3 regions of the Delftia sp. 60 genome follow, and region 1 is predicted to be linked to each of the others. Evidence: predicted binding sites of a transcription regulator. Region 1 holds the regulator's gene; each other region holds the start of a gene.

The links. The regulator FNR, encoded in region 1, switches genes on or off when oxygen is low (the NO sensors DNR and NnrR bind a similar motif). The targets are predictions, from matches to a motif close to TTGATNNNNATCAA.
Region 2: a site for FNR is predicted at 3,490-3,503, ahead of CLV01_RS19435 (COX15/CtaA family protein). Genes of this name have one in related genera too.
Region 3: a site for FNR is predicted at 5,918-5,931, ahead of CLV01_RS10255 (FeoA family protein). Genes of this name have one in related genera too.

Annotation. Positions count from the first base shown of each region.
Region 1 covers NZ_PEFD01000001.1:2,850,208-2,860,687, reverse strand. Annotated here, with positions in the region: gene CLV01_RS12970 (sulfite exporter TauE/SafE family protein) at 322-1,140, shown strand; gene CLV01_RS12965 (bifunctional diguanylate cyclase/phosphodiesterase) at 1,104-3,590, opposite strand; partial or broken gene CLV01_RS12960 (HD-GYP domain-containing protein) at 3,587-4,827, opposite strand; gene CLV01_RS12955 (sulfite exporter TauE/SafE family protein) at 5,002-5,718, opposite strand; gene hemN (oxygen-independent coproporphyrinogen III oxidase) at 5,724-7,106, opposite strand; gene fnr (fumarate/nitrate reduction transcriptional regulator Fnr) at 7,269-7,988, shown strand; gene CLV01_RS12940 (hypothetical protein) at 8,070-8,357, opposite strand; gene CLV01_RS12935 (FixH family protein) at 8,537-8,851, opposite strand; gene ccoG (cytochrome c oxidase accessory protein CcoG) at 8,909-10,363, opposite strand; gene ccoP (cytochrome-c oxidase, cbb3-type subunit III) at 10,441-10,480, opposite strand, start outside.
Region 2 covers NZ_PEFD01000001.1:4,285,680-4,296,159, reverse strand. Annotated here, with positions in the region: gene CLV01_RS19465 (class I SAM-dependent methyltransferase) at 666-1,454, shown strand; gene CLV01_RS19460 (hypothetical protein) at 1,504-1,785, opposite strand; gene CLV01_RS19455 (hypothetical protein) at 1,937-2,131, opposite strand; gene CLV01_RS19450 (hypothetical protein) at 2,199-2,381, opposite strand; gene CLV01_RS19445 (hypothetical protein) at 2,543-2,953, opposite strand; gene CLV01_RS19435 (COX15/CtaA family protein) at 3,774-4,973, shown strand; gene cyoE (heme o synthase) at 4,970-5,875, shown strand; gene CLV01_RS19425 (response regulator transcription factor) at 5,956-6,492, opposite strand; partial or broken gene CLV01_RS29850 (ATP-binding protein) at 6,522-7,822, opposite strand; gene CLV01_RS19415 (SURF1 family protein) at 7,952-8,665, opposite strand; gene cyoD (cytochrome o ubiquinol oxidase subunit IV) at 8,737-9,177, opposite strand; gene cyoC (cytochrome o ubiquinol oxidase subunit III) at 9,178-9,810, opposite strand; gene cyoB (cytochrome o ubiquinol oxidase subunit I) at 9,803-10,480, opposite strand, start outside.
Region 3 covers NZ_PEFD01000001.1:2,262,838-2,273,317, reverse strand. Annotated here, with positions in the region: gene rpsT (30S ribosomal protein S20) at 1-271, shown strand, start outside; gene CLV01_RS10280 (DUF3579 domain-containing protein) at 501-818, opposite strand; gene CLV01_RS10275 (aspartate aminotransferase family protein) at 1,169-2,365, shown strand; gene argF (ornithine carbamoyltransferase) at 2,376-3,308, shown strand; gene CLV01_RS10265 (hypothetical protein) at 3,394-3,588, opposite strand; gene feoB (ferrous iron transporter B) at 3,603-5,546, opposite strand; gene CLV01_RS10255 (FeoA family protein) at 5,543-5,884, opposite strand; gene CLV01_RS10250 (YkgJ family cysteine cluster protein) at 6,084-6,404, shown strand; gene CLV01_RS10245 (Lrp/AsnC family transcriptional regulator) at 6,442-6,912, opposite strand; gene CLV01_RS10240 (amino acid permease) at 7,050-8,471, shown strand; gene CLV01_RS10235 (amino acid aminotransferase) at 8,546-9,751, shown strand; gene kynA (tryptophan 2,3-dioxygenase) at 9,748-10,480, shown strand, end outside.

The DNA of each region.
Region 1 (10,480 bases):
GAAAGCCCATGCCGTTCAAAGAACTTGATTGCGGGCCTGCTCAATCGCCGTAGAATGGAGGCGTCTGCAAACCCGCCGGGCTTTATAGTTCCTTGGACCAATGCTCTATGAGCCCGGGCTTGGTACATTGCCATTCGAGCGTGATCGTCTCGCGTTAGATGAACCCAACGTCTGGCTGCCCTTGCCCCCCTGAACCCCGGTTCAGGATGACGGCCCGGTGGTCTTTGCAGACACCTGATTCCAACCCGGCGCACCTCCACGGTGCGCCGGGTTTTTTGTTGCCCGCCCCTCCCCGCCCATCCACTACCGACCTTCTGCCGCATGCCTGACCTGCTGTTTCTCGAACTGGCCCTGCTGGGCCTGTGCTCCGGTTTCCTGGCCGGCCTGCTGGGAGTGGGCGGCGGCATGGTGCTCGTGCCGTTTCTGACCTACTTTCTCGACAAGCGCGGGGTCGGCCCGGATCTGTCCGTGAAGATGGCGATCGCCACGGCCATGGCCACCATCGTGTTCACCTCGATCTCCAGCCTGCGCGCCCACCACGGTCGTGGCGCCGTGCGCTGGGACATCGTGCGCAGCCTGGCGCCGGGCATCATCACGGGCGGCCTGCTCGCCAGCCTGGGCGTTTTCGCGCTGCTGCGCGGCAAGTACCTGGCGCTGTTCTTTGGCGTATTCATCGGCTACATGGCGCTGCGCATGCTGCGCAGCAACAGCCAGCCCACGGCCACGCGCGCCCTGCCGGGGCCGCTGGGGCTGTACGGCGCGGGCACGGGCCTGGGCTTCATCTCGGGGCTGGTGGGTGCGGGCGGGGCCTTCATCAGCGTGCCCTTCATGATGCGCTGCTCGGTGCCCATGCACATGGCCGTGGGCACCAGCGCGGCACTGGGGTTTCCGATTGCCGTGGTGAATGCGGCGGGCCTGATCTTCACCGGCGCGGGCGACGCGGGGCGCCCCGAATACTCGCTGGGCTACCTGTGGCTGCCGGCCCTGCTGGCCCTGGCCTGCTGCAGCGTGCTGACGGCACCGCTGGGGGCACGGGCCGCGCACCGGCTGCCCGTGGGCCAGCTCAAGCGCATCTTTGCCACGCTGCTGTTCGGCCTGGCGGCCTACATGCTCTGGAAGGGCTTGAGCGCAGGCAGCTGAGCGCTCGCGGCCTGGGCCATTCTCTGCCGGTAGGCGATGGCGCCAATGCCGGCGCGCTGCGCCTGCAGGCATTCGCCGAACTGCTCGCGCGGCAGGCCAGGCGCGCACAGGAAGCCCTGGAAGTAGTGGCCCTGCATGCGGTGGATGGCCGTCAGCTGCTCGTGCGTTTCCACGCCCTCGGCCACGATCTCCACGCCCAGCGCCAGACCCAGGCTGATGATGGCGCCGACGATGGCCTGGTCGCCCTCGTCGCTGGGCAGGCCGCGCACGAAGCTCTGGTCGATCTTGATCTTGGAGATGGGCAGCTTCTTCAGGTAGGCCAGGTTGGAGTAGCCAGTGCCGAAGTCGTCAATCACCATGCCCACGCCCAGGTCGGCGATCTGGCATACGCGCAGCGCCATGTCCTGGGCGTCCTGCAGCAAGATGCTTTCCGTCAGCTCCAGCTCCAGCAGCTGGGGTGTCAGGCCGTAGCTGCGCAGCAGCTCGGTCACCCGCTCGACAAAGCCTGACTGGCGGAACTCCAGCGCCGACACGTTGACCGAGACCTTGATGGGCATGCCCTGCTGCTGCCAGCGTGCAGCCTCCTGCACGGCCTGCTCCATGACCCAGGCGCCCAGCGTGACGATGTAGCCCGACTCCTCGGCCAGCGGGATGAAGACACCCGGCGAGACCACGCCGAATTCGGGATCGGTCCAACGCAGCAGCGCCTCGGCGGCGACGATGCGGTCGCTGTCTATGTGCACCTGGGGCTGGAAGTAGACCGCCATGCGGCCATGCTCCAGCGCCTGGCGCATGGCATGCTCCAGCTTCATGCGCGACAGCAGGCCGGCGCTCATCTGCGGCTGGTAGAAGCTGAAATGGCCCCGGCCCCGTTCCTTGACGCGGTACATGGCGGTGTCTGCCTGGCGGATCAGCTCATCCAGCGTGAGGCCATCGGCTGGATACTGGGCCACGCCGATGCTGCACTGCACGGAGAAACCCAGGCCGTCGAGCAGGAAGGGGCGCTCCATCTCCTGCAGGATGCGCTTGGCCACCGACGCGGCCAGCTCGGCGTTGCAGCCCTGCAGATAGAGCACGAACTCGTCGCCACCCAGGCGGCACAGGATGTCCACGGGCCGCATGCAGTCGCTCAGGCGCTGCGCGACCAGCTTGAGCACGCGGTCGCCGAACTGGTGGCCCAGCGAGTCGTTGATGATCTTGAAGCGGTCCAGGTCGATGAACAGGATGCTGAACACCGTGCCGCCTGCGCGCGCGGCCTCGATGGCTGCATCCACGCGCTCCGTGAGGTTCAGGCGGTTGGGCAGGCCGGTGAGCGCGTCGCTGTAGGCCAGCTGTTCAATGCGCTGCTGGGCCACGCGCTGCTGCGTGAGGTCGCGCATGAAGCCGATGCTCTGCACCACGTCGCCCTGCGCGTTGCGCAGCGGCACCCATGACAGGCGCACGGCGCAGCGCGCGCCGCCGGCCTGGCGCAACCACAGGTCGCCCTCCCAGAAGCCGCCCTGGTGCCACTGGATGCGGGCCAGGTCGCCCAGGGTGTCGGCCTGGCCTTCGGAGGCCTCGAACAGCGACTCCACCGTGCGCCCCTGCACGGGCATGCCGCCCAGCAGGCGCTCGCAGGCCGGGTTGGTGCGGGCCACATCCATGTAGCCGTCGGCAATGAAGATGCCGTCCAGGCTGGATTCGAAGACGCGCGCGGCCAGCTCCAGGCCCGCCTGGGTCTGGGCCTCGGCCGTGATGTCGCGAAAGGAAAAGATCCGCCCCATGGGCAGGCCCCGGCGCAGCTGGGGCACGGCGCGGCGCTCCAGGATGCGCCCGTCGCGCAGGTCCAGCACGTCGGCCGCCTCCATCAGGGGCTGGGCCGACAGCAGCTTCAACTGGCGCGCATAGGATTCGGCATCGCGCACCTGGCTGGCCAGGTGGTCGAGGATGGCCACGTCGTTGCGGCGCACCAGCAGCGCCTCGGGAATGCCCCAGAGCGTGGCAAAGCGGTGATTGAAGGCGCGGATGCGGCCATCGGGATCGCAGACCAGGATGGCGTCGGCCGCGGACTCCAGCGTGGCGCGCAGCTCACCCAACAGGCTCTCGAACTCGGCCTCGTGCAAGGCCTGCTCGCGCCGGTCCAGCATGCTGACCAGCAGCACCTCGCCGTCGAGCGCGCGCACGCGCATCTCCACGGGCGCCAGCTGGCCATCGGCGCGGCGCACCTCGGCAATGAACTGGGCTCCGGCCTGCCAGTTGAAGGGATCGCTCCAGAAAGCCTGCTGCTGCGGCGTGGCGGCCAGCACCTGCACGGGCAGGCCCGGGGCCGCATCGGCCTCATAGCCGGTGACGGATTCGCTGGCGGCGTTGGCGCGCAGCACCTTCAGGGTGCGCGCATCGATCAGCCACAGGGCCTCCTGCAGTGCATCGAGCAGGCGGGGCCAGGCGCGGTTCAGCGCTTGCTTGTTCAAGACGCCACCTTCGGTGGATCCAACTCCACCGCCCGTTCAAAGTAATAGCAGACACGCCGGCGCGGCGACAGGTAGTCCAGCGCATCGCGCGGCAGTTGCGCGGGCGCCACTCCCCGGCGTATGCCCAGCTCGGGAAACAGCTCCAGCGCCAGCACGGGCGCCTGCGCGGCTGGCACGCCGGCATCGTGCACCATCACCGAGGGCTTGAGCGGGCGTGATGCATTCACGGACATGACCATGGCATGGCGCCCGTCGGTCAGCTCCACCACCGAGCCCGGGGGAACACACCCATCATGCGGATGAAGCCATTGAGCACGGGCGCGGCGAACTTGTCGCGCAGCCGGCTGAACAGCATGGACAGGGCCTCGTGCGGCGTATGCGGCGTCTGTGCATCGCCGGGATTGCACAGGCGGTCGTAGCTGTTGACCAGGGCCAGGATCTGGCCCGTGAGCTCCATGTCTTCGGCCACCAGGCTCAGCGGGAACCCCGTGCCGTCGGCCCATTCATGGTGCTGGGCGATGGCCGTGGTGACCTGGGCCGACAGGCCCATGCGCATGGCAATGGCCACGGATTCGCCCACATGGCGCTCGTAGCGCTCGCGCAGGGCGTCGGGCACGGAAGGCTCCAGGGCCAGGCCGTGCATGCCTTCGACACCGGCCACGGGCTTGCCCGCGTCATGCAGCAGCGCCGCCAGGCCCAGGTCGCGCAGCAGCGATTCCTGCAGGCCCAGGGCCCGGCCCAGCAGCAGGCTGAGCACGGTCACGTTGACGGCATGCACGCTCTGGCTACTGCCCACGCCATCGGACAGCAGGTGAATGGCCACGTCCTGCGGGCCCGCCAGTTCGGCCAGGCAGCCATCGACCAGGGCCTCGGTGGGCATGCGCGCCTGCTCGGGCGCGCTGGCGATGGTGGTCTCTATGGCCACATAGCCGCGCTCCACCTTCTGAAAGCGCGCATTGCAGTCCTCCAGCCGGCCGCGCCAGTCGGGCACGGACAGCAGCAGCGGTGCTGGCGCAGGTTCGGTGGGTGCAGGCTCGGGGGCCGCCACGACGGGCGGCAGCTCCTGCGGCGGCGGGGTGCGCACCTCGGCGGGCCAGGTGTCGCTTTTGTGCGGGACACAGCGCACCACCTCCAGGCCCAGGGATTTCAGGGTCTGGATCTGTGCGCTGGAGGTGATCTTGAAGCTGCTGACCGGAAAGGGATGGTTCAGCCACCCAACATCGAGCTGGACAAACATGCCCGGACGGAGGTCTCGGATATCGATGAGGACGGAATGGTTCACGCGCGGCAACGGCCCCGAGGCTGAAGGAATCGGCAATATGTAAGCCGATGATTCGGGCATTATCTCCAGTTCTGAGGGCCTCGCAGCCAATCCGCGACCCCAGGTGCCAAGTCTGGCCTCAGCTGTTGCTCAACGGCACCAGAGGCTGGGCTTGTAGATCAGGTCCATCCACAGCGCCCAGACGGCCACGCCCACCAGCATCAGGCCGGCCAGGCGCGTGCCCCATTCGGCGCGCAGGCCGTTCAGGCGCTGCCGGCCCAGCCGCCACAGCCAGGGTCCGGCCACCAGCCACAGGCCGCTGCCCACGCCAAAGGCCGCCATGGCCAGCGCGCCCTGCAACGGGCCGCCGCTGAGCGCGGCGACCAGCACGGCCGAATACAGCAGTCCGCAAGGCATGAGCGCCCAGGCATAGCCTGCCGCCAGCGTGCCGCCCGGCGCCGACACCCAGGGCTGCACGCGCCGCCAGGCGGCGCGGCCGGCAGACTCCAGCCAGGCGGGCTGGCGGGCCTGCACCATCATGGCCAGGCCCCAGGCCATCACGGCGACATGGGTCAGCGTCCAGAACGGCTGCAGCGCCGTGGTCTGGCTGGTGAGCCAGGACAGGCTCTCCATGGCCAGGGCAGACGCAGCGCCCAGGCTGGCATAGCCGGCCAGACGGCCGCCGTGGAACAGCGCCGTGCGCAGCCACAGCCGGCTTTGCAATCCATGCACGGCCACCACCTGCGAGCCGCCGCCCTGCCCCGCCCCGCCCGTGACCACGCCGCAGGGCGCAGCGCACATGGCAAGGCAATGGGGCCCGCCGACGAGCCCCATGATCAAAGCGGTCCAGAGCAGCGACAACAGCATGGGGCCTAGATGATCCTCGAAAACCGCGCCCGGTTCTTGTCCGCCTGCAGATATCGGTCAAACAGCATGGCCACGCCGCGCACGAAGTACCAGCCCATGGGCGTGACCTGGAAGCCCTCGTCGCTGATCTGCACCAGGCCCTTGGCCTGCAGGTCCTCCAGGGCCGCCATCTCGGGCGCGAAGTACTCGCGAAAGCCCAGCAGCCAGGCCTGCTCCATGGGCTCGAACAGCACGGCGCCCTGGCACATGATGGCCATGATGACGGCGCGGCGCACCAGGTCGTCGCGCGACAGCGCCAGGCCACGCACCACGGGCAGGTGGCTGGCGTCGATGGCGTCGTAGTACTCCTCCAGCGTCTTGGCGTTCTGGCTGTAGCTGGCACCCACCTTGCCGATGGCCGACACGCCCAGCGCAATCAGGTCGCAGTCGGGCTGGGTGCTGTAGCCCTGGAAGTTGCGGTGCAGCCGGCCCTGGCGCTTGGCCACGGCCAGCGAGTCCTCGGGCAGGGCGAAGTGGTCCATGCCCACGTAAACATAACCACCGTCCATGAACGCGGCGATGGAACGCGACAGCATGGCCAGCTTGTCGGCCCCCTGGGGCAGATCCTCGGCCGCAATGCGCCGCTGCGGCTTGAAGCGCTCGGGCAGGTGGGCATAGGCATAGAGCGCGATGCGGTCGGGCCGCAGCGCGTTGACCTGGGCCAGCGTGCGCTCGAAGGATTCGGGCGTCTGCTTGGGCAGGCCGTAGATCAGGTCCACGTTGATGGAGGCAAAGCCCAGCTGCCGCGCGGCCGCCACCAGCTCGAACACCTGCTCGGCCGGCTGCACGCGATGAACCGCGATCTGCACCTGTTCGTCAAAGTCCTGCACACCGAAGCTCAGGCGGTTGAAGCCCAGCTCCTTGAGCACGGCCAGGCGCTCGACGCTGACGGTGCGCGGATCGACCTCGATGGAGTACTCGCCACCCGGCTCCAGCTTGAAATGCTCGCGCAACAGGCCCATCAGCGTGCGCAACTCGTCGTCGGAGAAGAAGGTGGGCGTGCCGCCGCCCAGGTGCAGCTGGCTGACGGTCTGGCCCTTGCCGCAATGGGCAGTATGCAAGGCCATCTCGCGCGCCAGGTAGTCCAGGTAGACGGCGGCGCGATCGTGGTGGCGCGTCACGATCTTGTTGCAGGCGCAGTAGTAGCAAAGCGACTCGCAAAAGGGCACGTGCACATACAGCGACAAAGGCATGGCACGCGCTGCGGTACTCGATTTGCGTTGTTGCAGCGCCAGGATATAGTCCTCTGCACCAAAGGCCTCGACAAAGCGGTCGGCGGTAGGGAACGAGGTGTATCGGGGCCCCGGTACGTCAAAGCGACGCAGCAGCTCTGGGGTGACAGCGGTCATGGGTTTTTTCCTCTAATACCTCGACTGTGCCGCAGCACATCGGTCATGTCCTTGACTCATATCAAGAGTTGTTTGAGGGACTGCTGCGACAATTTGATCCAACTCATCGCAATCCACGAGGTCACCGCCGGCACGCTGTGTGCCGCTGATGTTTATCACTCCATGAACCTTCAGACCATCAAAGCCTCCTGCTCCAACTGCAACCTGCGCGAACTGTGCATGCCCATGGGCCTGGATGCCGAGCAGATGCAGCGCATCGACGACATCGTGGCCACGCGCCGCAAGGTCAAGCGCGGAGGCCTGCTGTTTCGCAACGGCGAGACATTCACCTCGCTGTACGCCATCCGCACCGGCTTCTTCAAGACCTGCGTGGCCACCGAGGACGGACGCGACCAGGTCACAGGCTTTCAGATGGCCGGCGAGATCATCGGCCTGGACGGCATCGTCAACGACCACCACACCTGCGATGCCGTCGCGCTGGAAGACGCCGAAGTCTGCGTCATGCCCTTCGACAAGCTGGAAGACCTGTCGCGCGAGGTCACGGCCCTGCAAAACCATGTGCACAAGGTCATGAGCCGCGAGATCGTGCGCGAGCACGGCGTGATGCTGCTGCTGGGCAGCATGCGCGCCGAAGAGCGCCTGGCCGCCTTCGTGCTCAACCTGGTGCAGCGCCTGCATGCGCGGGGCTTTTCCAAGTCCGAACTGGTGCTGCGCATGACGCGCGAGGAAATCGGCAGCTACCTGGGCCTGAAGCTGGAGACGGTGAGCCGCACCTTCTCCAAGTTCGCGGACGACAACATCATCGAGGTGCGCCAGCGCCATCTGCGCATCCTGGACACGGAGGCGCTCAAGCGCATCGTCAACAGCCAGCAGTGCCAGTGAGGCTGCAAGGGCGGCAAGCATTCATCCGCCAATGAACAAGGCCCGCGACAGCGGGCCTTGTTCATTGCGGCGGGCTCTCGCTCAGTCCCGCCCCAGCCCCTGCATGGCCAGGTCCGGGTCGGGCTCGGAGACCACGCCGTCATTGAGATCGCGGGCCGAGCGGCCCAGCATGGTGGTCATCAGGCTGGAGAGCATGGTCACGCCCCAGAAGGCAAAGAAGGCCAGCGTGTAGATGCCCTGGCGCGACCAGCCCAGGTCGCCGAGCCAATGCAGCTCCAGCGGGTCCACAAAGGCAAAAACCAGCATCTCCATCACGGCGGCTGCCAGAAAGGCAGGCCAGGCAATCCACATCCAGCGTTGGGCCAACATCAGCGATCTCCTTGTGCTGTCGAGGGGTCGCCTTCATTGTGCGCCGCGCCAACGCATGGCGCCAAGCCCCGCAGCGCCCTGCACGCCTGTAGGAAACCCTCACCCGTCGCGAATGCCGGAGATGCGATCCGCCATGCAAAAAGGCCGCGACTGCGGCCTCTTGCAGGGGTGCACGGCGATCAGCGGTCGGTGGGGTGATCGTGCGCGGGCGTGGCCGCATGGTTGCGGCCGGTGACGGCGGGCGCCATGCTCTTGGGCACTTCGCGCACGCCATCGGCACGCTCGTTGATCTTGATGCCGTTGCGGTAGTAGTCGGGGTCGATCACGGGATCGGCGCCATTGATGGCGATGATGGCCGTGATCACGGCAGCGACCACCACGGCCGCCGGGCCGGCCACCACCAGCCAGACATGGCCGAACTTCCACCAGGGCTTGCCGGCGTCGGGGTGCGAGGGAGCCTGCGCGGGCGCGGACACTGCGGGACTGGAAGACATGGGAAACCTCTTTCTTTCAGGCGGCAGGCGCGGACCGTGCCGCGCCTGCCAGGAACATCACCGGGGCACCAGGAAGACGGCCTTTTCGGACGCGCGTCCCGCGCCTGAATGCACGGCATCGATATCGAAGAATACGGTGTGCGAGCCCGGCTCGGCCGAACCGTAGGGAATCTGCAGGCGCGCCGCAATGCCGCGCGTCTCGGCCGGGCCGACCTCGACTTCCTGCTCGGACGCCAGCTCCAGCCCATCGAGGCCATGGGCGCTGATGCGGTAGCGCTGGGCCTGCTCGGTGGCATTCATGATCTGCAGGCGGTAGACATTCTCCAGCTTGCCGCCCGCCACGATGCGCGACAGCGAGGCGCGGTCGCGGATCACGTCCACCTTGACCGACTGGCGCAGCGCCAGGCTCACGATCATGGCCACGCTCAAGCCGATCAGCACGGCCGAGTAGATCAGCACGCGCGGACGGAAGATGCGGCGCAGCACCTGGGCACGCCGCCACAGGCCGGCCATGGCGTTCTGCGTGGTCAGGCGGATCAGGCCGCGCGGGTACTCCATCTTGTCCATGATGGAATTGCAGGCGTCTATGCACAGGCCGCAGCCAATGCATTCGTATTGCAGACCGTTGCGGATGTCGATGCCCACGGGGCAGACCTGCACGCACATCTTGCAGTCGATGCAGTCGCCCAGGCCCTGGGCCTTGTAGTCCACCTTCTTGGTGCGCGGCGCACGCGGCTCGCCCCGGCCCGTGTCGTAGCTGACGATCATGGTGTCCCGGTCGAACATGGCGCTCTGAAAGCGCGCATAGGGGCACATGTACTTGCAGACCTGCTCGCGCATGTAGCCCGCGTTGCCATAGGTGGCAAAGCCGTAGAACAGCACCCAGAACATCTGCCAGCTGCCCTGCAGCGCCAGCAGCTCGCCGCCCAGCTCGCGGATGGGCACGAAGTAGCCCACGAAGGTGAAGCCGGTCCACAGCGCAATGGCGATCCACAGCAACTGCTTGAGCGACTTCTTCCAGGCCTTCTCGAAGGTCCAGCCGTTCTTGTCCAGCCGCATGCGCGCGCTGCGGTCGCCTTCGACCTTGCGCTCCACCCACATGAAGATCTCGGTGTAGACCGTCTGCGGGCACGAGAAGCCGCACCACAGGCGCCCGGCCACGGCCGTGAACAGGAACAATGCCAGCGCCGAGATGATCAGCAGGCCCGCCAGGTAGATGAAGTCCTGCGGGTACAGCACCAGCCCGAAGAGATAGAAGCGCCGCGTTCCGAGGTCGAACAGCACCATCTGGCGCTGGCCCCACTCCAGCCAGGGCAGGCCGTAGAAAACCAGTTGCGTGAGAAACACCAGGGCCCATCGCCAGCGTGCGAAGACACCGCTGATGGAGCGCGGGTAGACCTTCTTTTCCGACTCGAACATCGACACCAGCTCGCCCGGATCAGGCGTGGCCGGCGTGATCGGAATGACTTTGCGGGGAGGCTTCCCGGTGTCATCCCCGCTCTCGGGCTTCATGGTGGGTTCCTTTGTTTTTTTGAAATATCTGAAAACTCAAAACGCAAAAAGGCGGCGCCGCAGCGCCGCCCCTGTGCTTACTGACGGACTGCGCCGTCTTTGTGCGACATGCCCCAG
Region 2 (10,480 bases), 1.4 Mb from region 1:
GCATGAGAAAGCCCGCCATCTGGCGGGCTTTCGTTTTGGGGAATCGCTTGCCTCAGTGCGCGTGGTGCGCCGTGGGTGCTTGCGCCGGGGGGAGTTGGGCCAACTTCTGCGAGCAGTCGCTGCACACATGCCACGCGTGGAATTGGCGGGCTCCTGTGGCGGGTTTTTCCTGTTCGCACTGGATGCAGAAGACGGCGGGGGCCAGGTCCATGAGCCGGATCGGCTCTCGGCCTTTCTTGGGACTACGCATAGCTCTCCTTCAAAGTGTTGCTCCTCGGTATCCATTGGGCGCCGGGTTGGGAAAGGCCGGTCGTCAGCGGGCGCGCCATGGCGCAGCAGAAGCCAGCGCCATCGAGGGTGCGTGTTCAACTTACAGCCAAGCCGTCTCACGGTTGTGACTTCCGCATGACCGTGTGGGGAACGCGCCGCAGTGGTTTGACAGTGCAATTTGCGCAGTCTTAGAATTTGTCCCTTCCATTCCTGCGACCGCTGCGAGCCTGACATGAACCTGTGACGCCTTCGGACCCTAGTCCGACCGATCCCCCCGAAGCCCATTCCCGGCCCACGGCGGACGCCCGCGTCACCACCTGCATGCCCGTTGACTGCTCCGCGTTTTCTGAACGCAATCTCGCGTCGCCGTGCGGCCTCTTTATGAAAGAGTGCCCATGACAGAACCCATCGACATCCTTGCCCACAACACCGCCGCCTGGAACCTGCAGGCAGCGAAAGACTGCGACTGGTCGCGCCCGGTCGACAGCGCTGAAATAGCCCGGGCCCGTGCCGGAAGCTGGCAGGCGCGGCTCACGCCCGGCCCCTTGCCAGCGGGCTGGCTGGATGATGTGCGCGGCCTGCGCATCCTCTGCCTTGCCGGCGGCGGCGGCCAGCAGGGGCCCATTCTTGCGGCGGCGGGCGCGCAGGTCACCGTGTTCGATGCCTCTGCCGGGCAGCTTGCACAGGACCGCCATGTAGCGCAGCGCGAAGGCCTTGCGCTGACCTGCGTGCAGGGAGATATGCGCGATCTGGGCGTTTTTGCAGATGCCGGCTTCGATGTGATCTTTCACCCCATCTCCAACCTCTACGTGCCTGATGTGCGTCCCGTATGGCGTGAATGCGCGCGGGTGCTCGCGAAGGGTGGGCGCCTTCTGTCCAGCTTCTGGAATCCGGTGGTCTTCGTGGAGGACCGCGATCCCGCGTTGCGCGAGCAAGGGCTCATGCGGCCTGCGCGGCGCCTTCCGTATTCCGATGTGGTGGATTTGCCGCCCGCAGCGCTTGATGCCAAGCGGGAGCGCAATGAGGCGCTGGTGTTCGGCCATACGCTGGCCGATCAGATCGGCGGCCAGCTGGATGCGGGGTTGGTGCTGACGGGCTTTCATGAAGACTGGCAGCCCCATGCCCGTTTTGTGATCGAGAAGTTCGTGCCGACCTTCATTGCGACACGTTCGGTGAAACTCTGAAGGTACTGCGGCCTGGCCTTGCCGCCCTCAGGTCGGCCTTAGGTCGCCTTTAGGTGCGCAAGGCCGGCGTCCAGGTCTGTTGCTGGGCGGGTTCGGTCACGGGCTGCGCCGGCTTCGGTCGGGGAGCCGGGCCCTTGGCCTGGGACGAGGGCTGGGCCTGCCGTGCTTGCTCGGCGCCGGATTTGGCCAGCAGCATCATCACGGCCATGCAGATCAGCGTCAGCATGAGCACCACGCAGATGGGGCCCAGATCCACGGAGGCGATGTCCAGCCCCTTCAGCGACTGCCAGCGTTCTGAGCGTACTTCCAGTGGTTCTTCGGGATCGGCCATGGCACCTCCACTGCGTTGAGTGTGGACACATGCTAGGCGTAAGTGAGCATGCAAACAATATGGGGACTTCGCCAGGATGTGAGGGTATACAGCAGCCCCGGCTCGGTTGGCTTCACGCTTGAAGGCTCTTTCCGCTGCTGCCGTGTGACAGCTACTTGACCCACATCAACTGCACCGCCACGGCCAGGGCGATGGCCAGCAGCCCCAGCAGCACGGCCATTGCCACGATGGTGACCGCCCTGCGGCGCTTTGCCTTGCGTGGGTTGCGCAAACGGGGCGGGGTGGGAGGGGGCTGCGTGGCATCCAGGGCCGCAATTCTTGCCAGCCAGTCTTCGGCTGTGGGCAAGGTGGGGGTGGGCGATGCGCAGGGTGAGGCGGGGGCGAGGCGGGTGGTGAGACGGGCTTGCCACGGTTCATGGCCCCAGCTCCTGACGCATCTCTTCAAGCACCTGCACGGCGCCCTGGATCATGGCCAGCCTGTGCTGCAGCGCAGCCTTTTGGGCCTGCAGCCGGTCCAGCTGCTCGGCGACCAGCGCCTCGTCGGCCCGCAGCTTCTTCAGCCGCTCCTGTATGGCCTCCATTTCCGGGGCGCTCATCTGCCAATCCTCCAGCATCGAAGGGCGCGGAGCGTGGCCCGGACCCTTCTCACAATTCACACGAATGCTGGCAATTATCTGTGCGCCTTAGTGATTGGCTATGAATGAATTGACATAGATTGTCATTGACCGGCGCAGAAGGCCGAAGGCTGTGCAGTTGTTCAAAGCAGCCAGGTCCTGTTGGGCCGGTTGCCGTCGATTTCCACAAGTCCTGCGTCCTGCAGTATGGGCAGGATGTAGGTGATCACCACGGCCGCGTTGTCGTTGGCCTGCTTGGCCGCAAAGCCCAGAAAGCCGGGCCGGTGCTGGCTGGAGGCCACGATGCAGGGCCGCTCGGCGCCGTGATGCTCCTGGGCCAGATGGCGCAGCACGGCGCCGAAGGCTTCCCGCCTTATGCGCACCGTGTTGCCCTTGTGCGTTCTGACTTCCAGGCCGCTGTCGCTGCGGCGGATGACAGTGAAGGACGCGGTGCGTCCCTTGTCGGGCGTCTTCAGGGGCTTGTCCTGGGCGATGCCGTCCCAGAAGGCATTGAAATCGTTGTTGGAGAGCACGCGCACGAAAAAGAGGTCCATTGCCTGGAGGTTTTCTTGGACGTGGAGTCTCCCTGGCTTCGACTGGCCGAAGATGAGCAAATCTGAGCAGTGCCGCTCAATGTGCGAGAAATTTGAGGAAGATCCGGCCTTGCCGCGTTCTGACCTCGGTCCCTTCGATAAAGCCCATCAGTCTGGCCGAACCGTCCATGGAGTACAGCGCCGGTCCATCGATGCGGTAGATGGGCCTGGTCCCGCAACGGACGAATTCATCGCCTTCGACACGCCCGATTTCGTTTCCGTGCCCATCAAGCACAGTCCACGAGCCTCCTGCAATCATGGCCTCACCCGGCAGTTGCCGGTTCCCAAGTGAAACCACCAATCTAAGGAACGCGAGGTGTCTGAATCTGAGCGAATCTGAGCAGTCGTGTAAAGCTGTGCCGCCGACGCCTTGGGCAGGGTCCTGTGGAAATTCGTGTGCGCCAGGCCCAAGCCGCATCGCACCGGCCAAAAGAAGCTGGCTGCGATCTAGGGGCACTGCATGCGTGGGCGATTGAGCGGTTCGCAGCCAAGTAGAATTGTTTCATATCAAAGACATGCTGCTCTGAAAGTTGCAGCGACCGGGCCCGCTTGGCGGGCCTTGTGCATGGGGCGCGGTCCCGCAGCCGGTATCTGGGTGCATGTCCTGATTCTCTGTAGGCCCGGCCTGCGATCCAATCTCGCGCATGGGGCTGAGCCTTCTTGTCAAATTGCTCTCATTTATGAAGATCTGCTGTCGCCAACCGGATGCGCCTGCGGCATTGCCTTTCGGCTTGCCCGTGGGCCATGCCGTGTGGTGCATGCCGCGCTGCGGAGGGCGGGTGTGAGCGAACAGGCGCTGTACGATCTGGCCCCCGTTCTGGAGCTGATGCTGCTGGGCCTGTTGCTGGCGCTGGGCCCCCTGGCCTGGGTGTGGCTGCGCAATCGCAGCGGCGGCTCGCTCAAGCGGCTGCAGGCGCTGTCGGTGCTCACGCTGTTCCTGACTTTCGATCTGGTGCTGTTCGGCGCCTTCACCCGCCTGACCGATTCCGGCCTGGGCTGCCCCGACTGGCCGGGCTGCTATGGCAGCGCCAGCCCCATGGGCGCCCGCGCGCAGATTGCTGAGGCCCAGGCCGCCATGCCCACCGGGCCGGTGACGCATGGCAAGGCATGGATAGAGATGGTCCACCGCTATCTGGCAACCACCGTGGGCGTGCTCATCATCGCCATGACCATCATGGCCTGGCGGCGCGCGCGGCGCCTGGGCAGGGCGGGTGGCGCAGGGGCCGAGCTTACAGGGGCGGAGGGCACAGGCGGTGCCCTGAGTCCGTGGTGGCCCACGCTGGCGCTGTTCTGGGTCTGCCTGCAGGGCGCCTTTGGCGCCTGGACCGTGACCATGAAGCTTTTTCCGGCCATCGTGACCCTGCACCTGCTGGGCGGCACGGGGCTGCTGGCCTTGCTGTGCGTGCCCGCCGTGGGGTTGAGCCGTGCTGCGCGTCAGCAAGGGGCGACCGTGATTTCGCCCGCGCTGCGCGCGGGGCTGTGGCTGGGTCTTGCGCTGCTGGTGCTGCAGGTGGCGCTGGGCGGCTGGGTCAGCACCAACTATGCGGTGCTGGCCTGCAGCAGTTTCCCGACCTGCCAGGGCAGCTGGTGGCCGGCCATGGATTTTTCGCAGGCGCTGCAGATCTGGCGTCCGCTGGGCCTGCTGCAGGACGGCAGCAACATCAGCTTTGCGGGCCTCACGGCCATCCACTATCTGCACCGCCTGGCGGCCTATGTGGTGGTGGCTGCGCTGGCCGGGCTGTGGTGGCGTTTGGGTGAAGTGCCCGCACTGGCGTCGCAGCGCCGCGTGCTGGGTGCGTTTTTGGTGCTGCAGGTGCTGACAGGCCTGTCGAACGTGGTGCTCGATTGGCCGTTGGTGGCCGCGGTGCTGCATACGGGCGGCGCAGCTGCGCTGGTGACCGTGATTGTTTGGTGCCTGGCGGCCAGCCGCCCGGGCGCACTGCGGGACGGTCTGCCGGTTGCCCGTGGAGAGATTGCATGAGTAAACAAGCTTCCCTGAGTGTCGAGCCCTCGCGCTGGACACAGTTCTATGCCCTGACCAAGCCGCGTGTGGTGCAGCTGATCGTGTTCTGCGCACTGATCGGCATGGTGCTGGCCGTGCCCGGCTGGCCCAACGCCGACCAGTGGCTGCACATGGCGCTGGCCTGCTTGGGCATCTGGCTGGTGGCGGGCGCGGCGGCCGCCTTCAACTGCCTGGTGGAGCGCCATATCGATGCGCGCATGAAGCGCACCTCCTGGCGGCCCACGGCGCGCGGCGAGCTGAGCAGCCAGCAGGCGCTGGCCTTCTCGGCCATCTTGTGCACGCTGGGCGCGCTGGTGCTGCTGCTGTGCACCAACCCGCTGACCATGTGGCTGACGCTGGCCACCTTCGTGGGCTATGCCGTGATCTACACGGTGATCCTCAAGCCCGCCACGCCGCAGAACATCGTGATCGGCGGCGCCTCTGGTGCCATGCCGCCCGTGCTGGGCTGGGCCGCGATGACGGGCCAGGTCGGTCCCGAGGCGCTGATCCTGTTCCTCATCATCTTCCTGTGGACACCACCCCATTTCTGGGCGCTGGCGCTGTACCGCGTGGAAGACTACCGCCAGTCCGGCCTGCCCATGCTGCCCGTGACGCATGGCAGCGAGTACACGCGGCTGCAGATCCTGCTGTATACGGTGATCCTGTTTGCGGCCTGCATGCTGCCCTTCATGTACGGCATGAGTTCCTGGCTGTACCTGGTGGTGGCCGTGGTGCTGAGCGTGGGCTTCTGTGCCTATGCCTTTGCACTGTGGCGCAATTACTCGGACCAGCTGTCGCGCAAGACATTCCGCTTCTCGCTGATCCACCTGAGCGTGCTGTTCCTGGCGCTGCTGGTCGATCACTACCTCTGGCTGGGCTGATGGGTTGATGGCCTGAGGGCCATGGCCGCGCAATGACAAACCGGGCCCTTGAGGCCCGGTTTGTCTTGGTGACTGCCGCCTTACTTGATCTGCCGCTTTTCCAGCTTGCGCGCCAGCGTACGCCGGTGCATGCCCAGGCGGCGAGCGGCTTCGGAGATGTTGAAATCGCTCTCGGCCAGGGTTTCGTGGATGTGTTCCCACTCCAGCGTCTTGATGGAGGTGGGGTTGCGCGACAGTTCCACGTCGGTGCGGCCCTCGAGGCGGCCGAAGGCGGCCTCGATATCGTCGGTGTTGGAGGGCTTGGCCAGATAGTGGCATGCGCCTAGCTTGACCGCCTCCACGGCCGTGGCAATGCTGGCATAGCCTGTGAGCACGACGATCAGCGCCTCGGGGCTGTGCTGGTGCAGCATCTGCACGCAGCTCAGGCCCGACGCGTTGCCCGCCAGCTTGAGGTCCATGACGGCGTACTGCGGCGAGTGCGTCTGCAGCAGCTCGCGCACTTCCTCGGCGCTGGCGGCCTGCAGCACGCGGTAGCCGCGCCGCTCGAACGAGCGCGTCAGCGTGCGCGCAAAGGTCGCATCGTCTTCAACCAGCAGCAGGAGGCGGGAGCTGTCCATGGGCGATTCGGGTTCCTGTGGGCGCCGCTTCAGGCGCCGGGTTCAATGGCAATCGATGACAGGGGCAGGCGGATCTCCACCTCACTGCCCCGCGGCGGGGTGTTCCTCACCTGAACGCGTCCGCCCAGCGAGCGCGCCACGTTGAGCACCAGGAACAGGCCCAGCCCCCGGCCCGGGCGCTCCGTCTTGGTGGAGATATGGCGCTGGCCCAGCTGTTCCAGCACGGCGGGTGCAAAGCCCGGTCCCTTGTCGCGCACGGTGATGCACAGCATGCCGGTGCGCACGGCCAGGTGCAGCGCCACATGGCGGGGGAGGCTTCGGCCGCATTGTCGAGCACATTGCAAACCATTTGCTGCAACGCGGTATCGGAAAGAATGGGGAAGTCCTCGTCGGCCTGGACATAGTCGAAATGCTCCACGGCGTGGCGTGACTGCCAGTGCGCGACCACGCCGTCCATGAAGGCGCGCAGCGTGGTGGCCTGTGGCGCATCGGCGCGGGTCTCGCCGGCCGACATGAGCACGCTGGAGACGATGGACTTGCAGCGCAGCAGCTGCTGCTGCATTTCCTGCAGGTCTGCCAGCAGGTCGGGGTCTTGCGTGATGGCGGGCATGCGCTGCCAGTCGCCCAGGATGACGGACATGGTGGACAGCGGCGTGCCCAGCTCGTGCGCCGCGCCCGTGGCCAGCAGGCCCATGCGCACGATGTGCTCCTCTTCGCTGGCACGCTGGCGCATGTTGGCCAGCCGTGCGTCACGCCGGCGCAGGTTGGAGACGATGCGGCGCAGGAAGACGACCAGCAGCACCGTGGTCAGCCCGAAGCTGATCAGAATGCCGCTCACGTACAGGCCGGGCAGCCCGTCCGGTCCCGCCGCGCCAATGGGCAGGGGCCAGTGCACGATGGCCAGCACCAGGGTGCACAGCGAGGTGCTGGCAACGATGATCCAGGCGTGCACGGGCCTGAGCAGCACGGCGCCCAGAATGCCCTGCAGCAGGAACAGATAGATGAAGGGATTGCTGGCGCCGCCGCTCAAATACAGCTGTATGGCCAGGGCGAGCACGTCGGCCAGCAGGGCCAGGAACAGGTTGCGCGCCGAGATCTGGCGGCGGTGGCTGCGGTACCAGTAGATGTAGCCAAGATTGGTGAAGACGCTGGCCATCAGCACCAGAGCCATGGCCGGCAGCGGCAGGGTGATGCCGAAGCCGTAGTGCACCAGGGAGATGGTGATCACCTGCCCGACCACGGCAAACCAGCGCAGCTGTATCAGCAGCTGCATGTTCTGGCGTTCGGTGGTGCGCTCGACGCGGAACAGGGACTCTGAAGGCGAATTCACGCGGGCGATTGTGCGCTACCGCAGGCAGCCGTGGCGCGGCAGGGTCTTGTAGAGGACTGGCGTAAAAAAGGCCACCGATGTCATCGGTGGCCCTGTTGCCTGGAGCGGCGGCTTTACGGCCTTACGGCTTTACGGCTTGCTGCTTGCCTGCCGGTCATTGCGCCTGACCAGCCAGGCCGCGCCGACCACCATCAGCGCCAGCCCGTACCAGGTCAGCGCATAGACCAGATGGCTGTTGGGGAAGCGGATCACGGTCATGCCCGGGCGCGGCCAGGTGCCGTCTGCCACGGGCTGGCCCGGCAGGCCTGCGTCGATGAAGTAGGGGGCTGCATGGTCCAGGCCCTGGGCCTGTGCAATGGCCGCCACATCGCGCGAGAACCAGCGCTGCTGCGCGGGATCGTTCTCGCGCAGGAAGCCGCCGCGCGGCTCGCTGATGCGCAGCAGGCCGGCCACCGTCACCGGGTCCTGGGGCGCCTGTGCGGGCTGATCCTGCCAGCGCGCGCGCTGCGCTGTGGGAATGAAGCCCCGGTTCACCAGCACCTGGTTGCCGTCGTTCATCTGCAGCGGCGTCAGTACCCAGAAGCCGGCGCCCAATTCGGTCACGGCCTGGGTCAGCACGGTCTTGCCGGCCAGCCAGTGGCCGCTGGCCTGCACGGCGCGGTACTCGTGGTCAGCGGCCGTGATCTGCGGCCATTCGGCGGGCGGGGGCAGGGCAGCGGGTGCGGCGTGCACGCGCTGGTCAACGCGCTCTATCAAGTCCAGCTTCCAGGCACGGCGCTGGACCTGCCAGCTGCCCAGGAAGATGAAGCCCAAAAACAAGGCGATGCCCACCGAGATGAGCATCGCCTGAGCGAGTGGGCCACGCCGGCGCGATGCGCCGGCGTGGCTGGAGGGCCCGGAGTTTCCAGATGCGGTCAAGGCGTGACCGAGGCTGGAGCCGTCTGAGCGGCGGGGTCGGCCGGCATGGTGTGCTGGGGCATCATGTTGGTGTTCATGTGGAACATGACCCACAGGGTGCCCGCAATGCCGATGGCCACGAAGACCACGGTGAAGATGGTGGACAGCAGGGTCCAGCCGCCTTCGATCTTGCCGTTCATGTGCAGGAAGAAGACCATGTGGACCAGGATCTGCACCACGGCGAAGCCGCCGAGCACCATCACGGCCGTTGCACGGTCCGAGATGACATTGCTCATCACCAGCCAGAACGGGATGGCCGTCAGGATGATCGAGAGCACGAAGCCCCACATATAGCCCGAGAACGTGCTGTGCGGGCCTGCGTCGTGGTGGTGATCGTCATGGCCGTGCTGGTCGTGGTGACCGTGGCCATGGCCGGCGTGGATGTCGTGTGCAGCCATTTACAGCACCCCCATCAGGTAAACAAAAGTGAAGACGCCGATCCAGACCACGTCCAAGAAGTGCCAGAACATCGACAGGCACATCAGGCGGCGGTTGTTCTCGTGCGTCAGGCCGTGCTTGTTGATCTGGATCATCAGCGTGACCAGCCAGATCAGGCCGAAGCTCACGTGCAGGCCGTGGGTGCCCACCAGCGTGAAGAACGAGGACAGGAAGGCGCTGCGCTGCGGGCCTGCGCCCTCGTGCAGCAGGTGGGAGAACTCATAGAGTTCCAGGCCCAGGAAGCACAGGCCGAACAGGCCGGTGATGGCCAGCCACAGCTGGGTGCCGCCCAGCTTGCCCTGCTGCTTTTGCAGCATGGCGAAGCCGAAGGTGATGGACGACAGCAGCAGGAAGGCCGTGTTCATCGCCACCAGGGGCAGGTCGAACAGCTGGGCGCCCGTGGGGCCTGCAGCGTAGTTGCGGCCCAGCACGCCATAGGTGGCGAACAGCGCTGCAAAGATCAGGCAGTCGCTCATCAGGTAGAGCCAGAAGCCCAGAGCGGTGCCGTTTTCGGGATGGGGCTCCTCGGCGAGGTGGTACTCGCGCGGGGCCAGGGCGGCAGCGCCGCCTGCGGTGTAACGGGTATCAGACATGACGTGCCAGCTGTTGTGTGCGCAGTTCTTCCGTGGCCGCGACTTCCGCGGCGGGGATGTAGTAGTCGCGCTTGTAGTTGAACGTGTGGATGATCGACGCCAGCACGGTGGCGGCGAACGACGCAATGGCCAGGGGCCACATGTGCCAGATCATCGCGAAGCCGAAGACCGTGGACAGCGCGGCGATCACGACACCGGCGCCGGTGTTGGACGGCATGTGGACGGGCTTGAAGCCGGTCAGCGGACGCTGGTAGCCGTGCTTCTTCATGTCCCACCAGGCATCGATCTCATGCACCACGGGCGTGAAGGCGAAGTTGTACTGGGGAGGGGGCGAGGAGGTGGCCCACTCCAGCGTGCGGCCTTCCCATGGGTCGCCGGTCACGTCACGCAGCTGGTCGCGCTTGAAGTAGCTGACCACCAGCTGGATCAGGAAGCTGCCGATGCCCAGTGCCACCAGACCGGCGCCCAGGGCGGCGATCACGAACCAGATCTGCAGCGAGGGGTCCTCGAAGTGGTTGGCACGGCGTGTCACGCCCATCAGGCCCAGCACGTACAGCGGTGTGAAGGCGACCCAGAAGCCGACCAGCCAGAACCAGAACGAGCACTTGCCCCAGAACTCGTCGAGCTTGTAGCCGAAGGCCTTGGGGAACCAGAAGTTGATGCCGGCGAA
Region 3 (10,480 bases), 590 kb from region 1:
GAACCCCCGTCTCGCCTCCGGCCGCAAGCGCGTCCGCCAGGACACCAAGCTCAACGCAGCCAACACCTCGCTGCGTTCCAAGTACCGCACCGCCGTCAAGAAGGTCGAAAAGGCCGTTCTGACTGGCGACAAGGCCAAGGCAACCGAACTGTTTGCCGCAGCCCAATCCGTTCTGGACACGATCGCCGACAAGGGCATCTTCCACAAGAACAAGGCCGCTCGCGACAAGAGCCGCCTGTCCGCCAAGGTCAAGGCCCTGGCCGCCGCCTAATCCAATTAGGCAACCGCACGGATGGCTCCGGCCATCTGCCGTTTGTAACGGGTGCGCTGTCAGCGAACGAGAAAACCGCCTTCGGGCGGTTTTTTTGTGCCTGAACGATGCTCCTGCATCCGCAGGATCCACCAAAAAAGCCCCACCCTCCGGAGCACAGGCGAAAAAAAACGCACCCCAGGCGCGCTTCACATCGGACGGGAACGACCCGCAAAAAAAGAAGCCGGCCTCAGCGGGCCGGCTCGTCCGGTATCAGGCAGGCCTCGGCAACCTGCAGGTTGTTGTCCTTGGCGAAGTTCAGGCAGAAATCCCAGGCCATGGGCTCGTAGTCGCGCAGGTCGCGGTGCACGACCACGCACTTGACGCCATTGAGCGTTGTGGGAACACACCAGGGCGAGTAGCTCAGGTGGCTGCCGCGCTGGGCACCACCGGGGCGAAACTGGCTCATGACGCCTGCCAGCCGCTCAGCCCAGTCACTGGGCCGGAAAGTCTTGCCTTCGTGGGTGATGCCCTGGATGAACAGTTCTTTGCTGGAGGGAGAGACCATCAGGATGCACGCCAAAATACGACTTGCGCAACAAGGAACAACACAGGCAACCTGCCAAGGGGCACGGCGCCCTGCCACGTCCTGTTTGCGCAAGTCCTTCAAAAAAGTCAGAGCCCACAGGCAGGATCGCTGCCAGCAGGCCAAGCCGGCATTTTATCTCTTATATAAGAGCTGAGGCCTTGTTGCAGCGCACTACCCAAGTGTGGCGTAGGTTCATTGCATGGCTGTGATGCGCAAACCGCAACGGTAGGCCATCGCGCGGCCCCTAGAATCGGGCTTCGCTGTTTTTCAGGCATCTGCGGCGGCAACGCCCGGATGCCGTTTACTTTCCAGCTCAGGAGATTTTTGCAATGACCGCTTTCATTGAGGCTGCCTCGCCCCACGTGATGAACACCTATGGCCGCGTACCGATCGCTCTGGAGCGAGGCCAGGGCTGCCGCGTGTGGGACGTCAACGGCAAGCAGTACCTCGATGCGCTGGGCGGCATTGCAGTGAACACGCTGGGCCACAACCACCCCAAGCTGGTGCCTGCGCTGCAGGACCAGGTGGCCAAGCTCATCCACACCTCCAACTACTACCACGTGCCCGGCCAGGAAACGCTGGCCAAGCTGCTGACCGAGCGCGCGAAGATGACCAATGTCTTCTTCTGCAGCACGGGCCTGGAGGCCAACGAGGCCGCCATCAAGATCGCGCGCAAGTACGGCGTGGACAAGGGCATCGCCAAGCCGGTGATCGTGGTCTACGAGCATGCCTTCCACGGCCGCTCCATCGCCACCATGACGGCCACGGGCAACCCCAAGGTGCGCGACGGCTTCGGCCCGCTGCTCGACGGCTTCCTGCGCGTGCCGGTGAACGACTTCGAGGCGCTCCAGAAGGCCACGGCCGGCAACCCCGACGTGGTGGCCGTGATGATGGAGCCCATCCAGGGCGAAGGCGGCCTGCACCCCATGCGCATCGAGTACATGCAGCAGGTGCGCGCACTGTGCGATGCCAACGGCTGGCTGATGATGTTCGACGAAGTCCAGGCCGGCATGGGCCGCACGGGCAAGTGGTTCGCCCACCAGTGGGCCGGCATCATTCCCGACGTGATGACCCTGGCCAAGGGCCTGGGCTCGGGCGTGCCCATCGGCGCCGTCGTGGCCCATGGCAAGGCGGCCACCGTGCTGCAGCCGGGCAACCATGGCTCCACCTTCGGCGGCAATCCGCTGGCCATGCGTGCGGGCATCGAAACCATCCGCATCATGGAAGAGGACGGCCTGCTGGCCCACACCACCAAGGTGGGCGACCACCTGAAGGCCACGCTGCAAAAGGAACTGGCCGACGTCAAGGGCGTGGTCGATGTGCGCGGCCAGGGCCTGATCATCGGCATCGAGCTGAACAAGCCCTGCGGCGCCCTGCTGGGCCGTGGCGCCGAAGCCGGCCTGCTGTTCAGCGTGACCGCCGACACCGTGGTGCGCCTGGTGCCGCCGCTGATCATGACCGAGGCCGAAGCCGACGAAGTGGTCGCCAAGCTCAAGCCCCTGATCGTGCAATTCCTGTCCGAATGAGTACCTGCCTATGACTGCCATCAAGCACTATCTGCAGTTTTCCGACTTCACGGCCGACGAGTACGCCTATGTGCTCGAACGCGCGGCCCTGATCAAGAAGAAGTTCAAGGGCTACGAAAAGCACCACACGCTCAGCGACCGCACGCTGGCCATGATCTTCGAGAAGGCCAGCACGCGCACCCGCGTGAGCTTCGAGGCGGGCATGTACCAGCTCGGCGGCTCGGTGGTCCACCTGACCACGGGCGACAGCCAGCTGGGCCGCGCCGAGCCCATCGAGGACAGCGCACGCGTCATCAGCCGCATGACCGACCTGGTGATGATCCGCACCTATGGCCAGGACAAGATCGTGCGCTTTGCCGAATACTCGCGCGTTCCCGTCATCAACGGCCTGACCAACGAGTTCCACCCCTGCCAGATCCTGGCCGACATCTTCACCTTCATCGAGCACCGCGGCTCGATCCAGGGCAAGACCGTCGCCTGGGTCGGCGACGGCAACAACATGGCCAACACCTGGCTGCAGGCGGCCGACCTGCTGGGCTTCACCGTCCACGTCAGCACGCCGGGCGGCTACGAGGTGGACGAGAAGCTGGCCTTTGGCGGCAAGACCCCGCGCGAGGGCTGCTACAAGGTCTTCAAGGACCCGCTGGACGCCTGCAAGGGCGCCGACCTGGTGACCACCGACGTGTGGACCAGCATGGGCTACGAGGCCGAGAACGAAGCCCGCAAGAAGGCCTTTGCCGACTGGTGCGTGGACGCCGAAATGATGGCCGCCGCACGTGGCGATGCCCTGTTCATGCACTGCCTGCCCGCCCACCGCGGCGAGGAAGTGGAGGCCGAGGTCATCGACGGGCCGCAGTCCGTGGTCTGGGATGAGGCCGAGAACCGGATGCATGTGCAGAAAGCTCTGATGGAATACCTGCTGCTGGGCCGCCAGCCGAACTGACAACGCAGTCCGCTCAAAAAAGAATGCCTGCAGGCTTTGCGCCTGCAGGCATTCTTTTTTCCCGGCGGAAGTTCGGGCCGTGGCCTTACGGTCCCCGCTTGTCCGGTGCGCAACTGTCCCCGCCGCAGGCACTGCAGCCGCCACAGCCGCCCGCATCCTTGGGCGCCAGTGCCGGATGCATCTGCCCGGCCTTCTGGCGCCAGCGCGCAGGCAGATAGCGCCAGACCAGGGACACGCCGGCCATGGCCACGATCAGCCCGACGATGATGTTCTGCCACATGGTGCTTGTTCCTTTCAGCCCGCGCCCAATGCGATGGCCACGCGGTAGGTGATGAAGCTGGCAAGGTAGGCCAGCGCGAACAGATAGCCGGTCATCAGCAGCGGATAGCGCCAGCCGTTGGTCTCGCGCCGCACGGCGGCCAGCGTGGAGATGCACTGGGGCGCGAACACGAACCAGGCCAGCAGCGACAGCGCCGTGGCCATAGACCAGGTGTGGGCGATCAGCGGGCCCAGTTGCTCGGCCATGGCCTCGTCGCTGGCGGCGGACAGGGCATAGACCGTGCCCATGGCGCTGACGGCCACCTCGCGTGCGGCCATGCCGGGCACCAATGCAATGGCGATCTGCCAGTTGAAGCCGATCGGCGCCAGCACCACCTCCAGCCAGCCGCCGATGCGGCCCGCAAAGCTGTAGCGGATGGCCGCTTCGGTGACGCCATCGGGCGGCGCCGGGTAGCTGGCCAGGAACCACAGCACGATGCTCACGGTCAGGATGATGCCGCCCACGCGGCGCAGGAAGATCATGGCGCGCTCGTACAGGCCCAGGGCCAGGCTGCGCGGGCTGGGCCAGCGGTAGGAGGGCAGCTCCATCAGCAGCGGCGTGGGTCCGGCGCTGCGGCCGGCCAACTTGGCCACGCCGGCCACGGCCATGGCGCTGACGATGCCGGCCACGTACAGCGCGAACAGCACCAGGCCCTGCAGGTTGAAGATGCCGCCCACCGTGCGCTCGGGAATGAAGGCGCTGATCAGCAGCGCATAGACCGGCAGGCGCGCCGAGCAGGTCATCAGCGGCGCGATCATGATGGTCACCAGGCGGTCGCGCCAGCTGGTGATGGAGCGCGTGGCCATGATGCCGGGCACGGCGCAGGCGAAGCTGGACAGCAGCGGAATGAAGGAGCGGCCCGACAGGCCGACCTTGCCCATGATGCGGTCCAGCATGAAGGCGGCACGCGGCAGGTAGCCCGAGTCTTCGAGAGCAAGGATGAACAGGAACAGGATCAGGATCTGCGGCAGAAAGACCAGCACGGCGCCCGTGCCCGCGATCACGCCGTCGGCCAGCAGGCTGCGCAGCGCGCCTTCGGGCATGTGCTCGTTGACCAGGGCCGAGACGGCCGAGACGCCGCCCTCGATGCCGTCCATCAGCGGCTGCGCCCAGCTGAACACGGCCTGGAACATCAGGAACAGCGTGGCCGCCAGCAGCAGCATGCCCCACAGCGGGTGCAGGACCACGGCGTCGATGCGGTCGTCGCGCCGGGTGTCCACCACGGGCTCCTTGACGCAGTCGGCCATGATGCGGGCCACCTGCTGGTGCAGGGCCAGCACCTGCTCGCGCGCATCGCCCGGGCGGGCCGGGGCCTGCAGCTGCGGCGCCGCCAGGGCGCGGGCTTCGGGGCCGTCCAGCCATTGCAGCAGTTCGCGCGCGCCGTCCTGGCGCACGCCCACCGTGGACAGCACGGGCATGCCCAGGGCGCGTGACAGCGCCTCTCGGTCGATATCGATGCCCTGGCGCCTGGCCATGTCGCTCATGTTCAGCACCAGCAGCATGGGCAGGCCCAGGCGCTGGGCTTCCAGCACCAGGCGCAGGTTCAGGCGCAGATGGGTGGCGTCGGTGACGCAGACCAGCAGTTCGGGAGGCGCCTCGCGCGCGTGGCGGCCCGAGACGATGTCGCGCGTGATGCGTTCGTCCTCGCTGTGGGCGTGCAGGCTGTAGGTGCCCGGCAGGTCCAGCACGCGCACACGCCGGCCGCTGGCCGTGCTCAGCCAGCCTTCCTTGCGCTCCACGGTCACACCCGCGTAGTTGGCCACCTTCTGGCGTGCGCCGGTCAGCAGGTTGAACAAGGCTGTCTTGCCGCAGTTGGGGTTGCCCAGCAAGGCCAGGCGCAGTGCGGAATCACCGCTGCCGACGCCACCCTGGGCAGGCTGCAGCGGCTGGATGAGCTTGGGAGAGGACGACGCGCTCATGCCACCGCCTCCGGTGCCACGCGCACCAGGGCCGCCTCATGGCGGCGCAGTGCGAACGTGGCCTGGCCCACGCGCACGGCCAGCGGGTCGTCGCCCGGAAAGCCTGCGGCCAGGATGCGAACGGGCTCGCCCGGCAGGAAACCGATTTCCATGAGGCGCAGCAGCAGTTCCTGCTCGGCCGTGTCGCGCGCCGCATGGAGCTCGACCACGCGCGCCGGAACCTGGCGCGGCAGCGCATCCAGGGTGATGGCCGCAGCGGTGGCCGGGCTTGGAGAGCTGGGAGGCGCGGACAGCGCGGACGGAGCCGTGGCGTCCGTCCCGGGATTCATCGAATGCATGGCGTGTTGTATCAACTGATTTTTATTCTCATTTTGATTTTGATCGAATCCCCGTGGGAAGCCCGCGCATGGTATCGGAGTAAGAGGCAGGGTCTTGCCAAAGGGCCGTCATGGTTTTTGGCCGGTTCCAGGCGCCCCGCACGCGTGCGCGCGACAATCGCGCTCCCACGATCCGCACCTGCACCTGCTTGCCCACGCCATGACCCATCCCTGCCTGAGCTGCGGCGCCTGCTGCGCATCGTTCCGCGTGGACTTTTCCGTGCACGAGTCGCAGGAGCATGGCGGCCGCGTGCCGGCCGGGCTGATCGAGGAAGTCACCGACTACACCTGCCGCATGCGCGGCACGGACTGGTCGCGCCCGCGCTGCGCAGCGCTGGTGGGCAAGGTGGGCGAGAAGGCCCATTGCGGCATCTACGAGTGGCGGCCCTCGCCTTGCCGCGAATTTGCGGCCGGCAGCGATGCCTGCAACCGCGTGCGCGTGCGCCATGGCATGCAGGCGCTGGACAGCGGCCTGCTGTAGCAACCAGCCAGGCGCCAACAGCCGCCACCACCAGCCGCTATTCCACGGGCAGCCCCGCCAACTGCCCCTTGAACTCCTGCAGCGAGAAATGCGTGTGCACCTGGCGCACGCCGGGCAGCCGGTGCAGGCGGGTGAGCAGCAGGTCCGAATAGGCATCGAGATCGCGCGCCACGACGACCAGCAGGAAGTCCTCCGGCCCCGAGATGCCGTGGAACATCACGACCTCGGGAATGGCGCAGACCGCTTCCTGGAAGTGGCGCGATGACTCCTCGTTCTGATGGTCTATGCCCACCATCACGAAGGCCAGCACGCCAAAGCCGATGGCGCGCCGGCTCAGCGCGGCGTGGTAGCCGGTGATCACGCCCTCGTCCTCCAGCCGCTTGATGCGCCGCCATGACGGCGATTGCGACAAGTGCACGCGTTGCGCCAATTCGCCCGAGGTCAGCCGCGCGTTGTCCTGCAGGGCGCGGATCAGCAGCCGGTCCGTTCTGTCGATCTCGATTGACATAAACCACCTATGAATTCATGTTTCACAGAATAACTTATCCAAGATCAAGCGCATTTAGGGATAACTACTAAACGCCCTGCGAAGGCCGTAACTAGCATCCGCCTCCGAAGCCCCCACAGCAACGGAGACAACAACCCATGCCAGCCTTCGAAGACATCGTCCAGCGCGAAGCCGGACTCCAACAGCAGCTGTCCGCCGGACAGATGACCATGATCGCCATCGGCGGTGCCGTCGGCACCGGCCTGTTCCTGGGCAGCGGCTTTGCCATCGGCTTCGCCGGGCCCAGCGTGCTGATCAGCTATGCCATCGGCGCGGTGATTTCGCTGCTGCTCATGGGTTGCCTGGCCGAGATGACGGTGGCCCACCCGACCTCGGGCTCGTTCGGCGCCTATGCCGAGCACTACATCGCCCCCTGGGCCGGCTTCGTGGTGCGCTATGCCTACTGGGCCTGCGTGGTGCTGGCCGTGGGCACCGAGGTGACGGCCGTGGGCCTGTACATGGGCTACTGGTTCCCCGAGGTGCCGCGCTGGGCCTGGGTGGTGATCTTCTCGGGCGCGCTGATCGGCGTGAACATGATGAGCGTCAAGGCCTTCGGCGCCGTGGAGTACAGCTTCTCCATGATCAAGATCATCGCCATCGTGGCCTTCATCGTGGTGGGCGCCTGGGTGGTGTTCGGCACCCGGCCGGCCGGCGTGGGCTTTGCCAACTACGTCAACAACGGCGGCTTCTTCCCCAACGGCCTGTGGGGCACCTGGGTGGGCGTGATCATCGCCATCTTCAGCTACCTGAGCATCGAGATGATCGCCGTGGCCGCCGGCGAGGCCAAGGACCCGCAGCGCGCAGTCACCAGCGCCTTCCGCTCCACCATGGTGCGCCTGGTGGTGTTCTACCTGGCCACGATCGCGCTGATGCTGGCCATCGTGCCGTGGTCGGCCGCCGGCAAGGACGGCAGCCCCTTCGTGAAGGTAATGGAGATCATCGGCCTGCCCGGCGCGGCCAGCGTGGTCAATTTCGTGGTGCTGGTGGCTGCCCTGTCGGCCATGAACAGCCAGCTGTACATCACCACCCGCATGATGTTCAGCCTCTCGCGCGCCGGCCATGCGCCCGCCGTGCTGGGCCGCGTGAACTCGCGCGGCGTGCCGCTGCCGGCGCTGCTGCTGTCCTGCCTGGGCATTGCCGTGGCCACGCTGTTCAACATCGTCAATCCAGAGCAGTCCTTCATGCTGATGATGGCCGTGGCCATGTTCGGCGCCATGTTCACGTGGTTCATGATTTTCGTGACCCACCTGTTCTTCCGCATCCACTGGGTGCGCCAGGGCAACAAGCCGCTGGCCTTTCGCATGTGGGGCTTTCCGGTGCTGACGCTGCTGGGCGCGGCTCTGATGCTGGCCGCCCTGGTGTCCACGCTGTTCACCGACGTGTTCCGCCTGACCGTGCTCACCGGCCTGCCCTTCCTGCTGCTGCTGGGCGCCATCTACGCCATCTGGTACCGCAAGCCGGCCGGCCAGCCCGCAACCACTCCTCAAACCAATACCCCAACCCAGGCCCAGGCCCGGTGACATCCGGCCTCCCGTTTTTCTCCCTCCCTTAGAAACATGACGACTCTTGCCCCCTCGATACCGCCCGCGCCTCGATGTTCAGCCACGTCCCGCCCTACCCCGGAGATCCCATCCTGTCGCTGATGGAAGCCTTTCAGCAGGACCCGCGCGCCGACAAGGTCAGCCTGAGCATCGGCCTGTATTTCGACGAGGCCGGCCGCCTGCCCGTGCTGGACTCCGTGCGCCAGGCTGGCGATGCCCTGGCCCGCGAGCAAAGCCCCAGCGGCTACCTGCCCATCGAAGGCATAGCCCCCTACCGCCAGCTGGTGCAGAACCTGGTGTTCGGCGCCGAGCACAAGGCCGTGCGCGCGCAGCGCATCGCCACCGTGCAGACCCTGGGCGGCTCGGGCGCGCTCAAGCTGGGCGCGGACTTCATCAAGCACTATTTCCCCGACGCCGAGGTCTGGCTCAGCGATCCCACCTGGGACAACCATCTGGCCATCTTCCAGGGCGCGGGCCTGCGCACCCACAGCTACCCCTACTACGACGCGGCCACGGGCAGCCTGCGCTTCGACGCCATGCTGCAGACGCTGCGCGGCCTGCCCTCGGGCAGCGTGGTGCTGCTGCATGCCAGCTGCCACAACCCCACGGGCGTGGACCTGTCGCGCGAGCAGTGGCAGCAACTGATCCCCGTGATCGTGGAGCGCGGCCTGATCCCCTTCGTGGACATGGCCTACCAGGGCTTTGGCGATGGGCTCGATGAAGACGCCTGGTCCGTGCGCGCCCTGGCCGATGCGGGCGCCCAGGCCTTTGTGGCCAACTCGTTTTCCAAGAACTTCTCGCTGTATGGCGAACGCGTGGGCGGCCTCAGCGTGGTCTGCAGCGACGCGGCCACGGCCGGCAATGTGCTGGGCCAGCTCAAGGCCACGGTGCGCAGCAACTATTCCTCGCCCCCCACCCGTGGCGCGCGCCTGGTGCAGCTGGTGCTGGCGTCGCCCGAACTGAGCGCCCAATGGGCGCAGGAGCTGGCGCAGATGCGCGGCCGCATCAAGGACATGCGCGCCCAGCTGCACGGCGCGCTGCATGAACGCTTTGGCGAGCGGCGCGACTTCGGCTTCCTGCTGACCCAGCGCGGCATGTTCAGCTACACCGGCATCAGCGAGCCCCAGGTCCACCGCCTGCGCGACGAGCACGGCGTGTACCTGATCCGCTCGGGCCGCATGTGCATGTCGGGCCTGTCCGCCGCCAACGTGCAGTACGTGGCCGACGCCATTGCCACGGTGCTGGAGGCACCGCAATGAGCGGCTGCCCCGTCCATGGCGGCCTGACCGAGCGCATCGTCGCCGAGGAAAGGGCGCAGCTGGATTTCAGCCAGTCCATGAGCTATGGCGACTACCTGCAGCTGGACGCCATCCTCGGCGCACAGCAACTGCTTTCGCCCACGCATGACGAGCTGCTGTTCATCATCCAGCACCAGACCAGCGAGCTGTGGATGAAGCTGATGCTGCACGAGCTGGGCGCGGCCACGGCCGCCGTGGCGGCCGACCGCCATGCCGATGCCTTCAAGATGCTGGCCCGCGTGAGCCGCATCATGGAGCAGCTGGTGGGCGCCTGGTCCGTGCTGGCCACCATGACGCCTACCGAGTACACGGCCATGCGCCCGTATCTCGCCAGCTCCAGCGGCTTCCAGAGCTACCAGTACCGCTGCATCGAGTTCGCGCTGGGCAACAAGAATGCCGCCATGCTCCAGCCCCATGCCCACCGGCCCGACCTGCTGGCACGGGTGGATGCCGCATGGCGCGCACCTTCCCTGTACGACGAAGCCCTGCGCCTGCTGGCACGCCAGGGGCTGGCCATTCCTGCCGGGCACATGGAGCGCGACTGGACCCTGCCCTACACGGCCAGCCCCGAGGTCGAGGCCGCCTGGGCCCAGGTCTACCGCGACCCGCAGTCGCACTGGGACCTGTACCAACTGGGCGAAAAGCTGGCCGACATCGAGGACGCCTTCCGCCTGTGGCGCTTTCGCCATG